Saccharophagus degradans 2-40: one gene and its partners. The protein of the gene in region 1 interacts with the protein of each later gene in a pairwise test. Links are inferred from orthologs where the notes say so. Each region holds a gene or a part of one and is shown on either strand. Other genes may lie near its edges.

Region 1 (5,041 bases):
AGAGCATTGTTTCTGAATCGTTAAATGGCAACTTTGTTGATTTGAACCTGGTTGAAATCAAACAAAAAGTTGAAGCCGACCCATGGGTGTACGACGTGCGGCTGCAACGGGTGTGGCCAGATGGTTTAGTTATAACTGTTATAGAGCAAAAACCTATTGCGAGATGGGGTAACAGTGGTTTTATTAATCAATACGGTGCGTTAATCCATGTTGATAATAACGAGTCGTTAGAAAATTTGCCGTTATTGTTTGGCGATGAACATTTAAGTAACGAAATTGCGAAAACTTATTTGGAAATGGCAAGGCTTCTTGCTAGTCGTGGCCTAAACTTAAAAGGGGTGCAAGTAGATAGTAAACGCTCGTGGGAGTTGGTGTTAGATAACAGTATGTTGTTAGTGCTGGGCCAGGATGAAGTAACAGTAAAATTACAAAACTTTTTGCTTGTGTACGAAAAACATTTGGCAGGAGTGAAGCACAAAATTAAACGAGTGGATTTGCGTTACGAAAGTGGGCTGGCTGTTGAGTGGTACGAAGATACCGAGTCAACCAAAATAGTGAGCGCAACACATTAAAGATTTAAGTAAACGGGTAGGGTTTTAAAAAATGGCAAATGCAAACGGGGGCAAAATGATTGTCGGCCTAGATATCGGAACGTCTAAGGTTGTTGCGATTGTCGGGGAGATATCAGCCGAAGGCGAACTATCGATAGTTGGTATTGGCTCGCATAAATCGGTAGGCCTGAAAAAAGGCGTGGTGGTGAATATTGAATCCACGGTGCAAAGCATTCAGCGCGCTATTGAAGAGGCTGAATTGATGGCTGGCTGCTCTATCCACTCGGTATACGCCGGTATTGCTGGTAATCATATTCGCAGCTTGAATTCGCACGGTATTGTTGCAATTAAAGATCGCGAAGTATTCGCGCAGGATTTAGATCGCGTTATTGACGCTGCACAGGCCGTGGCTATTCCTGCCGATCAGCGCATATTACATATTCTGCCGCAAGAATATTTAATTGATGAACAAGAAGGCGTTAAAGAGCCGCTAGGCATGTCTGGTGTACGTTTAGAAGCCAAAGTGCATTTGGTAACTTGCGCCGTAAATGCATCGCAAAACATTGAGAAGTGTATTCGTCGCTGCGGCCTTGAAGTAGAAGATATTATTTTGGAGCAGCTGGCTTCAAGTTATGCAGTGCTTACCGACGACGAAAAAGAGCTCGGTGTATGTATGGTCGATATAGGTGGCGGTACAACCGATATCGCTATCTTTACCGAGGGTGCGATTCGCCATACGGGCGTTATCCCCATTGCAGGGGACCAAGTGACGAACGATATTGCAATGGCGTTGCGCACGCCTACGCAATATGCCGAGGAAATAAAAATTAAATACGCGTGTGCGCTGGCAAAATTAACCGGCGCCGAAGAAACAATAAAAGTGCCGAGTGTTGGCGATAGACCCGCGAGGGACTTATCTCGCCAAGCTTTGGCTGAAGTTGTGGAGCCGCGTTATGACGAATTGTTTACGCTTGTACAAGCAGAGCTTCGTCGCAGTGGGTTTGAAGATATGGTTGCAGCCGGCATTGTGTTAACTGGCGGCACCTCCAAAATGGAGGGCGTGGTTGATTTGGCTGAAGAGATTTTCCATATGCCTGTGCGCTTGGGCGCGCCTCAAGGTGTGAAAGGCTTAAAAGATATTGTAACTAACCCAATATATTCAACCGGCGTTGGCTTGTTGCTATACGGGGCGGAACAACAAAAAGGTGAAAGAGCTCACTCTACTCCGTCAGGAGAAAGTGCAGTTAGTCGTTTGAAATCTTGGTTTCAGCGCAATTTTTAAAACAAATTTAATAGATATCATGCGGCAGGGTAGACCCACCCTGCTGTTGATTTAACACTCGCAAGAGTAAGGAAAAAGGGGAACACAATTATGTTTGAACTAGTAGATAACATTCCACAAAACGCTGTTATTAAGGTGGTTGGCGTTGGCGGCGGCGGCGGTAACGCTGTTAAGCACATGATCGACAACTCTGTGGAAGGTGTAGAATTTATTTGCGCAAATACTGACGCCCAAGCGTTGAAAGATGTAGATGCGCGCACTGTATTACAGTTGGGTAATGCCATTACTAAAGGTTTGGGCGCTGGCGCAAATCCAGAAATTGGTCGCCAAGCTGCAATGGAAGATCGCGAGCGCATCGCCGAAGTATTAAGCGGTGCAGATATGGTATTCATTACCGCAGGTATGGGCGGTGGTACTGGTACAGGTGGTGCACCAGTTGTTGCAGAAGTCGCGCGCGAGTTAGGTATTTTAACCGTTGCTATCGTCACTAAGCCTTTCCCATTTGAAGGTAAAAAACGATTGGCTATCGCAGAAGAAGGTATTAAGCAATTACAGGATCGCGTGGATTCTTTAATCACTATTCCTAACGAAAAGCTACTTTCTGTGTTAGGTAAAGCAACCAGTTTGTTAGATGCATTTAAAGCTGCAAACAATGTATTGCTTGGCGCGGTGCAAGGTATTGCAGATTTAATTATTCGCCCTGGTATGATCAACGTCGATTTTGCAGATGTACGTACAGTTATGTCTGAAATGGGAATGGCGATGATGGGTAGCGGCTACGCAAAAGGTGAAAACCGCGCGCGTGAAGCAGCAGAAGCGGCTATTCGCAGCCCGTTACTTGAAGACGTTAACTTGCACGGTGCCAAAGGTATTTTGGTTAACATTACCGCCGGTATGGACTTGTCTTTGGGTGAATTCACCGAAGTGGGTGATACCATTGAAGAGTTCGCATCTGGTGATGCAACTGTAGTAGTGGGTACTGTTATCGACCCTGAAATGTCTGAAGAAATTCGCGTTACCGTTGTAGCAACGGGTTTAGGTGCTGTGGGTGCTAAGTTAGAAACCAAGCCTGCAGAAACTAAAGTAGTTATCGACAACACTCGCGGTGCCGACGGCAAACCAAACTATGCAGCCTTGGATAAGCCAACTGTTATGCGTTCTAACCCAACGCGCCAGGCAACTGCGGCGGCAGCATTGGACGCCCAAGACAAAGACATGGAATACCTAGATATTCCAGCATTTTTGCGTAAGCAAGCAGACTAATAAGGCGGCTAACACTTAGCGTATAAATGGTTTAGTCGTTGCTGTTTGGTGTTATAAAAAGCTTAGGTTCGGAGTTCCCCACTCCCTAAGCTTGGTTGCGCCTATATAAAACCATTTTGTGAATTGCTCTTGATAATTGGCAATTCGACGGAATTAATTAAGTATTGCCCGAACTCATACTGGCACCTTGGGTCTAAGGTTTGCAGGCGTAGTAAGGGCAGTTTTAATAAACGGAATGGTGGCAGCGGTAAGCAAAGATAGGGATATTTGCTGCTGATTAAAACTTAACCAAAGCGCTGGAGGTGCATCATTCTTTCTGGTATGATGCGCGCCGCTTTTCCAGCTCCACACATAGAGTCATATAGATGATCAAGCAAAGAACCTTAAAAAACGAAATTCGCGCTACTGGAGTTGGGTTACACACAGGTCAAAAAGTGTATTTGACCCTGTTACCAGCACCTGTTGATGCCGGAATAGTTTTTCGCCGGGTAGATTTGAATCCTGTGGTGGAAATTCCTGCGAAAGCGGCCAATGTTGGCGATACCACTCTGTCTACAACCCTTATTCAAGATGGTGTGCGGGTGTCTACCGTAGAGCATCTGCTATCTGCAATGGCGGGGTTGGGCATCGATAATGCCATTATTGAAGTAAGTGCCGACGAAGTGCCAATTATGGACGGCAGTGCCGGCCCATTTGTGTTTCTAATTCAGTCTGCTGGCATCGTTGAGCAAAATGCGGCCAAAAAGTTTATTCGTATTAAAAAGCCTATCACCGTTCAAGATGGCGATAAAAGCGCAAGTTTTCTGCCTTTTGAAGGTTTTAAGGTTTCTTTTACCATTGATTTCGACCACCCCGTATTTCGCGGGCGCAAATTAGATGCCACGGTCGATTTTTCAAGCACTTCGTTTGTAAAAGAGGTGTCTCGTGCGCGCACTTTCGGGTTTATGCACGAAATTGAATATTTGCGCTCCAAAGGCTTGGCCAAAGGCGGCAGCGTAGATAACGCCATTGTGGTTGATAAGTTTCGAATTTTGAACGAAGACGGTCTGCGCTACGAAGATGAGTTTGTAAAACACAAAATTCTAGATGCAATTGGCGATTTGTACTTATTGGGTACAAGCCTTATTGGTGAATATAAGGCGTACAAGTCTGGTCACGGCTTGAACAATAAATCGCTTTTGGAGTTAATCAAGCAGGAAGATGCTTGGGAAATGGTAACTTTCGAAGATGACGAAGTTGCGCCAATCTCTTACATTAAGCCGTTACTAGCTGTGTAGCTGTAATTAGGCTTGTTGAAAAAGGCGCCATTTGGCGCTTTTTTACGTTTTATAAGCTCAAAATTTGGTCTGGCCTGGAGTTGAAAAACGTAAAGCTGGCACACATTTACGGCCATAACCTCAACGAAAGTTGAAATGCTGTGGTTAAATGTGCCATAGTCTTGACCCGTGTGATTTAAGTCTCATATAAATCTTGCAGCTAGTGCGAGATTGAACAATTATTATACTAACGGTTTGTTGTGAGCGGCCCTGTTTTATTCGGTTTTGTAACTATTTTCATGGTTTGAGCAAGAATAATAATGCGCTGAGCGTCAATAGGCTCCCTTTTACTCACTAAGTGCACATGCGATTCGATCAATGAAAATTATCGTCGTAAGTAAACGTCACGGAAACACTCGCAGCTTTACGCTGGGAGCGTGGAAGCGTGCGCTTATCTCAGCCTGTATATTGGGGCTGCCGGTGGGTATAACGCTAGGCGCCTTGAAGTACTTTGACACCGAGTCCGACTCCGAATTTCTCAACCCAGGATCTCGTCAAGCATGGGTAGCCGCGCTAAACGAGCAAGCTCAGCAAGTAGAGCAAGCGCGACTGCAAACAGAGCAAAAACTCGCGGCATTAACCATGCGAGTGGCCGAACTGCAGGCTAGGCTGGTTAGGATTGATGCACT
Region 2 (2,783 bases), 3.0 Mb from region 1 along the record:
GATTGGGCATGCTCACACCTACAGGCCTTCCGAGGGGGGCATATCAAACACCAATAGCACATGGCGGCTGCGGTTTAGCTCCGCTTTTGGCTTGGCCATCACCGAGGCAAATGCCTTGCCCGGGTCGCGCTGCACCTCTACCACTTCAGCTACCGGGTAACCGGCGGGGAAGCGCTGCCCCAAACCGGAACTTACCAACAGGTCACCCACCTCTATATCGGTGGTGTTTGGCACGTAGCGCAATGCGAGTTCATCCAGCCGGCCCAGCCCTTCTGCAATTAAGCGAACACCTGTGCGATTGATTTGTACTGGCAAGGCATGGGTTGTATCTGTAATAAGTAGCACTTGGCTACTTAGCGCCCCCACCTGCACCACTTGGCCCATTAAGCCATTGGCATCGAGCAGGGGTTGGCCGATATACACGCCGTGATTACTGCCGCGGTTAACAATTACCTTGTGTACCAGTGGGTCGGGGCTTACGCCAATAAGTTCGGCGATAATAACCCTATCTTCGATCATCTCCGCAGAATTAAGCAATTGTCGCAGGCGTACGTTTTCGGCCGCAAGCGATGCCATTTGCTGTAATTTGCGCTTGTGAATAAGCAGTTCGGTGCGCAGGGATTCGTTTTCTTGCTGTAGTCGCGAGCGCGACATAACGCGGTTATCGGCCCAATCTTCTACTTTGGCAGGGATATCAGATACCCAATAAAAAGGCGCAGCGACGTCCGTCGCCTGATTTTTGAGGGACGCAAACCAATCGGTGTAGATAAAAATACCCGCCACCGTTAATGACAACACCGACAGCACGAGTAAACGCGCTATGGGCGATGGGCCTTTGCTAAAAAGCGGTTTAATGGCAATGCCTCCCGCTAAACCTTGTTCAATGTCGTTATTTTAGAATAATAGTTTTAGAGAAATAATTTGTTTTTATATAAAGCCAAAAGGGCGCCACAGCGCCCTTTCTAACAAAACCCAGTAAGTGCTTTAGTAAACCAAATCGATACTGCGCTGATCCATTAACTCCAAAGCGCGACCACCGCCGCGAGCCACACAGGTTAACGGGTCTTCGGCCACAACCACCGGCAAGCCGGTTTCTTCAGATAACAAACGGTCTAAGTCACGCAGTAACGCGCCGCCACCCGTTAGCACAATACCGCTTTCAGCAATATCAGAAGCCAATTCTGGCGGGGATAACTCCAATGTGCTCTTTATAGCCTGCACTATGCCAGAAAGCGGCTCTTGCAAGGCTTCGAGTACTTCGTCGCTGTTAAGAGTGAAGCTTCTGGGCACACCCTCGGCCAAGTTGCGACCTCGCACGTCAATTTCCAACACTTCGCTGCCAGCATAGGCGCAGCCAATTTCTTGCTTAATACGCTCTGCGGTAGCATCACCAATAACGCTGCCGTACTTGCGGCGCACATAGTTAACAATCGCCTCGTCGAAGCGGTCGCCACCTATGCGTACAGAATCCGATAACACCACGCCATTTAAAGAAATAATGGCAATTTCGGTGGTGCCACCACCTATATCCACCACCATAGAACCGGTGGCTTCATCAACACTTAAACCTGCGCCAATTGCAGCAGCCATGGGCTCTTCAATTAAGCGAACCTCTCGAGCACCAGCGCCTAGGGCCGATTCGCGGATTGCGCGCTTTTCTACCTCGGTAGATAAGCAAGGCACACAGATAAGTACTCGCGGACTTGGCTGAAACCAACTATTTTCATGCACTTTACGGATAAAGTGCTGCAACATTTTTTCAGTAACCTGGAAGTCGGCAATAACGCCGTCTTTTAACGGGCGAATGGCAGTAATATTGCCAGGGGTTCTACCCAACATGCGCTTGGCAGCCATACCTACGGCTTCTACAGATTTTTGACCGTTGTGATTGCGGATGGCAACTACCGATGGCTCATCTAACACAATGCCGCGATCGCGCACATAAATCAGCGTATTCGCTGTTCCTAAATCGATGGATAAGTCGTTGGAAAAAACTCCACGCAGACGTTTAAACATATTATTTTTTAACCCGTTAACGCTCACACTTTTAGCAAGTGAAGCATTTTACTCTATTCGGTACGTAAAAAACGGGCAGAACCCGCGTAAATTGGGGAACTCTATCAACGCTAGGGATTTTGAGCAAGGCGTAAATATGGTAAGTTACGCAGCCTTATATAATTTGATCCCATTTGTGAACGGAGCAATCTGTGCAGCCTTCAGACATTGAAAAACTGGCCAAGCTCGCCAGGCTAGAAATAAACGACGAAACACTTGGCGAAGTTGCCAACAGTATTACCGAAGTATTAGCACTGGTAGACCAGCTTCAAGCTGCCGACACCAACGGTGTGGCGCCCATGGCACACCCCTTAGATGCCGTTCAAATTTTGCGTGCAGATGAAGTTACAGAACCCAACGTACGCGAAGAGTTCCAAGCTATTGCACCAGCAACAGAAAACGGCCTTTATTTAGTGCCCAAGGTAATAGAATAGCCTAACGTTGCCATCGCACCCCTATTTTACTAAGCCGCCACCTGGCCACCTTAACCAAAGCGAGCGTACTACTCCGCGCGCCAGCTAAACTATGCAGGACCAAGCAATGCACAACTTAACCATTGCCGAGATTATTCAGGGGCTGAAAAACAAGTCGTTTTCCAGCGTCGAAATTACCCAGCACTTTTTAAACCGCATTAAAACGCTGGATACCGAATACAACAGCTTTATTACTCTCACCGAAGAGCAGGCCCTAGCTCAAGCAACGGCCGCCGACGCGCGCCTAGCCGCCGG
Region 3 (2,859 bases), 740 kb from region 1 along the record:
TGCTCGGGCTTGGTTTCTAGTGGGCTAGAGGTGACTATTTCCACCGTTTTAAGGGCTTTATCGCTCGCTCCAGCCACAATGGCATCGCGCAGTTTTACTGTATTTTCAGAGGGGGTGTGGGCGATTATATTTAGTCTCTTCATTGGTTTATGGAACCCTTTGATTTTGTTGACTTTGCATACTAATTTACACGCAATACACGTATAATCTGCCACTTTTGTTCGATGGCTAGAAATGTAACCACTTTTTGGCCGAAATTGGACCTAATTTAAGACAAATATGCCCGGAGGCAATATTTAATGGCTATTGAGCGCACGCTATCGATTGTAAAACCTGATGCTGTAGAAAAAAATATTATCGGCAAAGTGATCAGCCGCTTTGAAAAAGCAGGTTTAAAAATTGTAGCCGCTAAAATGATGCACCTAACAGAAGAAAAGGCTCGTGGGTTTTACGCCGAGCATGAAGGTCGCCCGTTCTTTGCCGGTTTAGTTGAATTTATGACATCTGGCCCAGTAGTGGTACAGGTGCTTGAAGGCGAAAATGCAATTGCCTTAAACCGTGAACTTATGGGCGCCACTAACCCTGCCGAAGCTGCCGAAGGCACTTTGCGCAAGGATTTCGCCGATTCAGTGGGTCGCAACGCCGTTTACGGCTCAGATTCGCCTGCTTCTGCCGAGCGCGAAATTAACTACTTTTTCGACGCTAGTGAAATCTGTCCACGCTAATTACGCCCAATAGGGCAACCTGAGGTACCGCACACCGTGACTGTAGAATCTACTGCTGCTCCAGCCAAAGTAAATTTAATGGGGCTAAGCCAAGCCAAGCTAGAGGCGTTTTTTGACTCTTTGGGTGAAAAACGCTTCCGTGCAACCCAAGTGCTGAAGTGGATTCACCAAATGGGTGTTACCGATTTTGAGCAAATGACCAATATCAGCAAGCCTTTGCGAGACAAGCTTTCGCAGGTGGCCGAGGCGGTTGCGCCAGAAGTGGTTAATCAGTGGGACTCCAGTGACGGCACGCGCAAGTTCTTAATTCGCGTAGGTGGCGGCAACGCGGTCGAGACCGTATACATTCCAGATGGCGATCGCGGCACGTTGTGCGTGTCGTCTCAAGTAGGGTGCTCGTTAGATTGCAGCTTCTGCGCAACGGGTAAGCAGGGTTTCAACCGCGACCTGACTGCAGCAGAGATTATCGGTCAGGTTTGGCAGGCGGCGAAGTCGTTCAATCAATTTGGGGTTGGGGCGCAGCGCAAAATTACCAATGTAGTAATGATGGGTATGGGCGAGCCGCTATTAAACTTCGACAATGTTGTCGATTCTATGAACCTTATGATGCACGATAACTGCTATGGCTTGTCTAAGCGTCGTGTAACGCTGAGTACCTCGGGTGTGGTACCCGCTTTAGATAAGCTGGGCGAGTATACCGATGCGTGTTTAGCCATATCGTTGCATGCGCCGAATAATGCCTTGCGCAATGAGCTGGTACCTATTAACAAAAAATACCCAATCGAAATGCTATTGGCATCGGCAAAGCGTTATATTGATGGCTTGCCAGATGTGCGTCGTAAAATGACCATCGAATACACGTTAATCGATCAGGTAAACGACCGGCCAGAGCACGCTCACGAGTTGGCAGAATTGCTTAAAGATATACCGGTTAAAATTAATTTAATTCCGTTTAACCCGTTTAATTTATCCAATTACAAGCGTGTAAGTAACAATGCATTGCGTCGCTTTCAGCAGATACTTATTGACGCGGGTTACACCACCACTGTTCGCACCACGCGCGGCGACGATATAGACGCGGCGTGCGGCCAATTGGCAGGGCAGGTAAACGACCGCACTAAGCGAAGTCAGCGCTATAAAATTGATAAAAATGCATTGGATGCTTCTAATGCCGATATTATTCCCGTGAAGCTTGTCGACGAGGCAGACGTTTCAATTACGTTTAACGGTTAGGCAATAACAAAAAATAATAATCAGTTAACGATGGAGCTAAGCATGATTAAACATATTAAGGTTGCTGTAATTGCAGGTTTGTTACTAGTGCTAGGCGCGTGTGTAACAACCACCAACGAGCCCAAAAGCAAAATTAATGTTCAAGATGCATTAGAAGCCAATGTTAAATTGGGCATGACCTACCTACAAAAAGGCGATAGAGAAAACGCCTTGCGCGCATTTAGTAAAGCGCTGGAAACAGACAAAAAATCTGCCGAGGCTAACCAAGGTTTGGCTTTGGTACACCAGCTTAATGGTGAAGTGGAAGCTGCAGAGAAAAGCTTTCAAAAAGCGCTAAAAGGCCGGGCGGATTTTTCTATGGCAGGGGTAGAGCTTAGCTATGGCCGTTTTCTGTTTGAGCAGGAGCGCTACAAAGAAGCTAAAGAACACTTCGAAATGGCCAGCCAAGATTTAACCTTTCAAAGCCGTGCTAATGCTTTGTATTTTGTGGGGTTAACGTCACAAAAAATAGGTGATGAAGTGCGTGCTTTGGCCGCTTTTCAGCACGCGTTAAACCTCAATCCACGCTTGGCACCAGCGGCTATTGAGTTGGCTGAGTACTCGTTTGCCGAACGAGATTACGCGAGCGCTAAAAAATATTTAGATCAATTTGTGCGTTCTAATAATCGCCAAACTCCGCGTAGCTTATGGTTGGGCATTCGTATTGAACGAATTTTTGGAAACAAAGATAAAGAAGCCAGTTACGCGCTTGCTTTAAAAAATATGCACCCGTATTCCAAAGAGTATTTAGAGTACAAAAATTTGATAGAGGAGAATCAATAATATTGAACTGCGCGCTTGATTGATCAAGCCGGTTAGTCTCGGAACTGCCTAAAGGGGTGTTATCGTTTTAAGCGAATAA

What was found. The genes of interacting proteins can lie anywhere in the genome.
Region 2: the proteins of ftsZ (region 1) and SDE_RS16710 interact in binary tests that used the Escherichia coli proteins (3 or more experiments, as listed by UniProt). The link is inferred for Saccharophagus degradans 2-40 from one-to-one orthologs.
Region 3: the proteins of ftsZ (region 1) and rlmN interact in binary tests that used the Escherichia coli proteins (3 or more experiments, as listed by UniProt). The link is inferred for Saccharophagus degradans 2-40 from one-to-one orthologs.

The regions. Positions count from the first base shown.
Region 1 is NC_007912.1:1,105,318-1,110,358, forward strand. What follows is about bases 1,200-4,009. They hold ftsZ (cell division protein FtsZ), read left to right. Parts: upstream 1,200-1,923; coding sequence 1,924-3,096; downstream 3,097-4,009. Other genes in these bases: ftsA (cell division protein FtsA), read left to right, coding at 1,200-1,833; lpxC (UDP-3-O-acyl-N-acetylglucosamine deacetylase), read left to right, coding at 3,462-4,009. In the rest of the region: SDE_RS04490 (cell division protein FtsQ/DivIB), read left to right, coding at 1-572; more of ftsA, read left to right, coding at 604-1,199; more of lpxC, read left to right, coding at 4,010-4,373; SDE_RS04510 (M23 family metallopeptidase), read left to right, coding at 4,731-5,041. UniProt on the Escherichia coli protein: Essential cell division protein that forms a contractile ring structure (Z ring) at the future cell division site. The regulation of the ring assembly controls the timing and the location of cell division.
Region 2 is NC_007912.1:4,068,384-4,071,166, forward strand. It holds SDE_RS16710 (rod shape-determining protein), read right to left. Parts: upstream 2,017-2,783; coding sequence 985-2,016; downstream 1-984. Other genes in the region: mreD (rod shape-determining protein MreD), read right to left, coding at 1-10; mreC (rod shape-determining protein MreC), read right to left, coding at 19-855; gatC (Asp-tRNA(Asn)/Glu-tRNA(Gln) amidotransferase subunit GatC), read left to right, coding at 2,208-2,489; gatA (Asp-tRNA(Asn)/Glu-tRNA(Gln) amidotransferase subunit GatA), read left to right, coding at 2,596-2,783. UniProt on the Escherichia coli protein: Forms membrane-associated dynamic filaments that are essential for cell shape determination. Acts by regulating cell wall synthesis and cell elongation, and thus cell shape.
Region 3 is NC_007912.1:1,848,822-1,851,680, forward strand. It holds rlmN (23S rRNA (adenine(2503)-C(2))-methyltransferase RlmN), read left to right. Parts: upstream 1-761; coding sequence 762-1,958; downstream 1,959-2,859. Other genes in the region: SDE_RS07485 (flavodoxin family protein), read right to left, coding at 1-143; ndk (nucleoside-diphosphate kinase), read left to right, coding at 300-725; pilW (type IV pilus biogenesis/stability protein PilW), read left to right, coding at 2,001-2,780.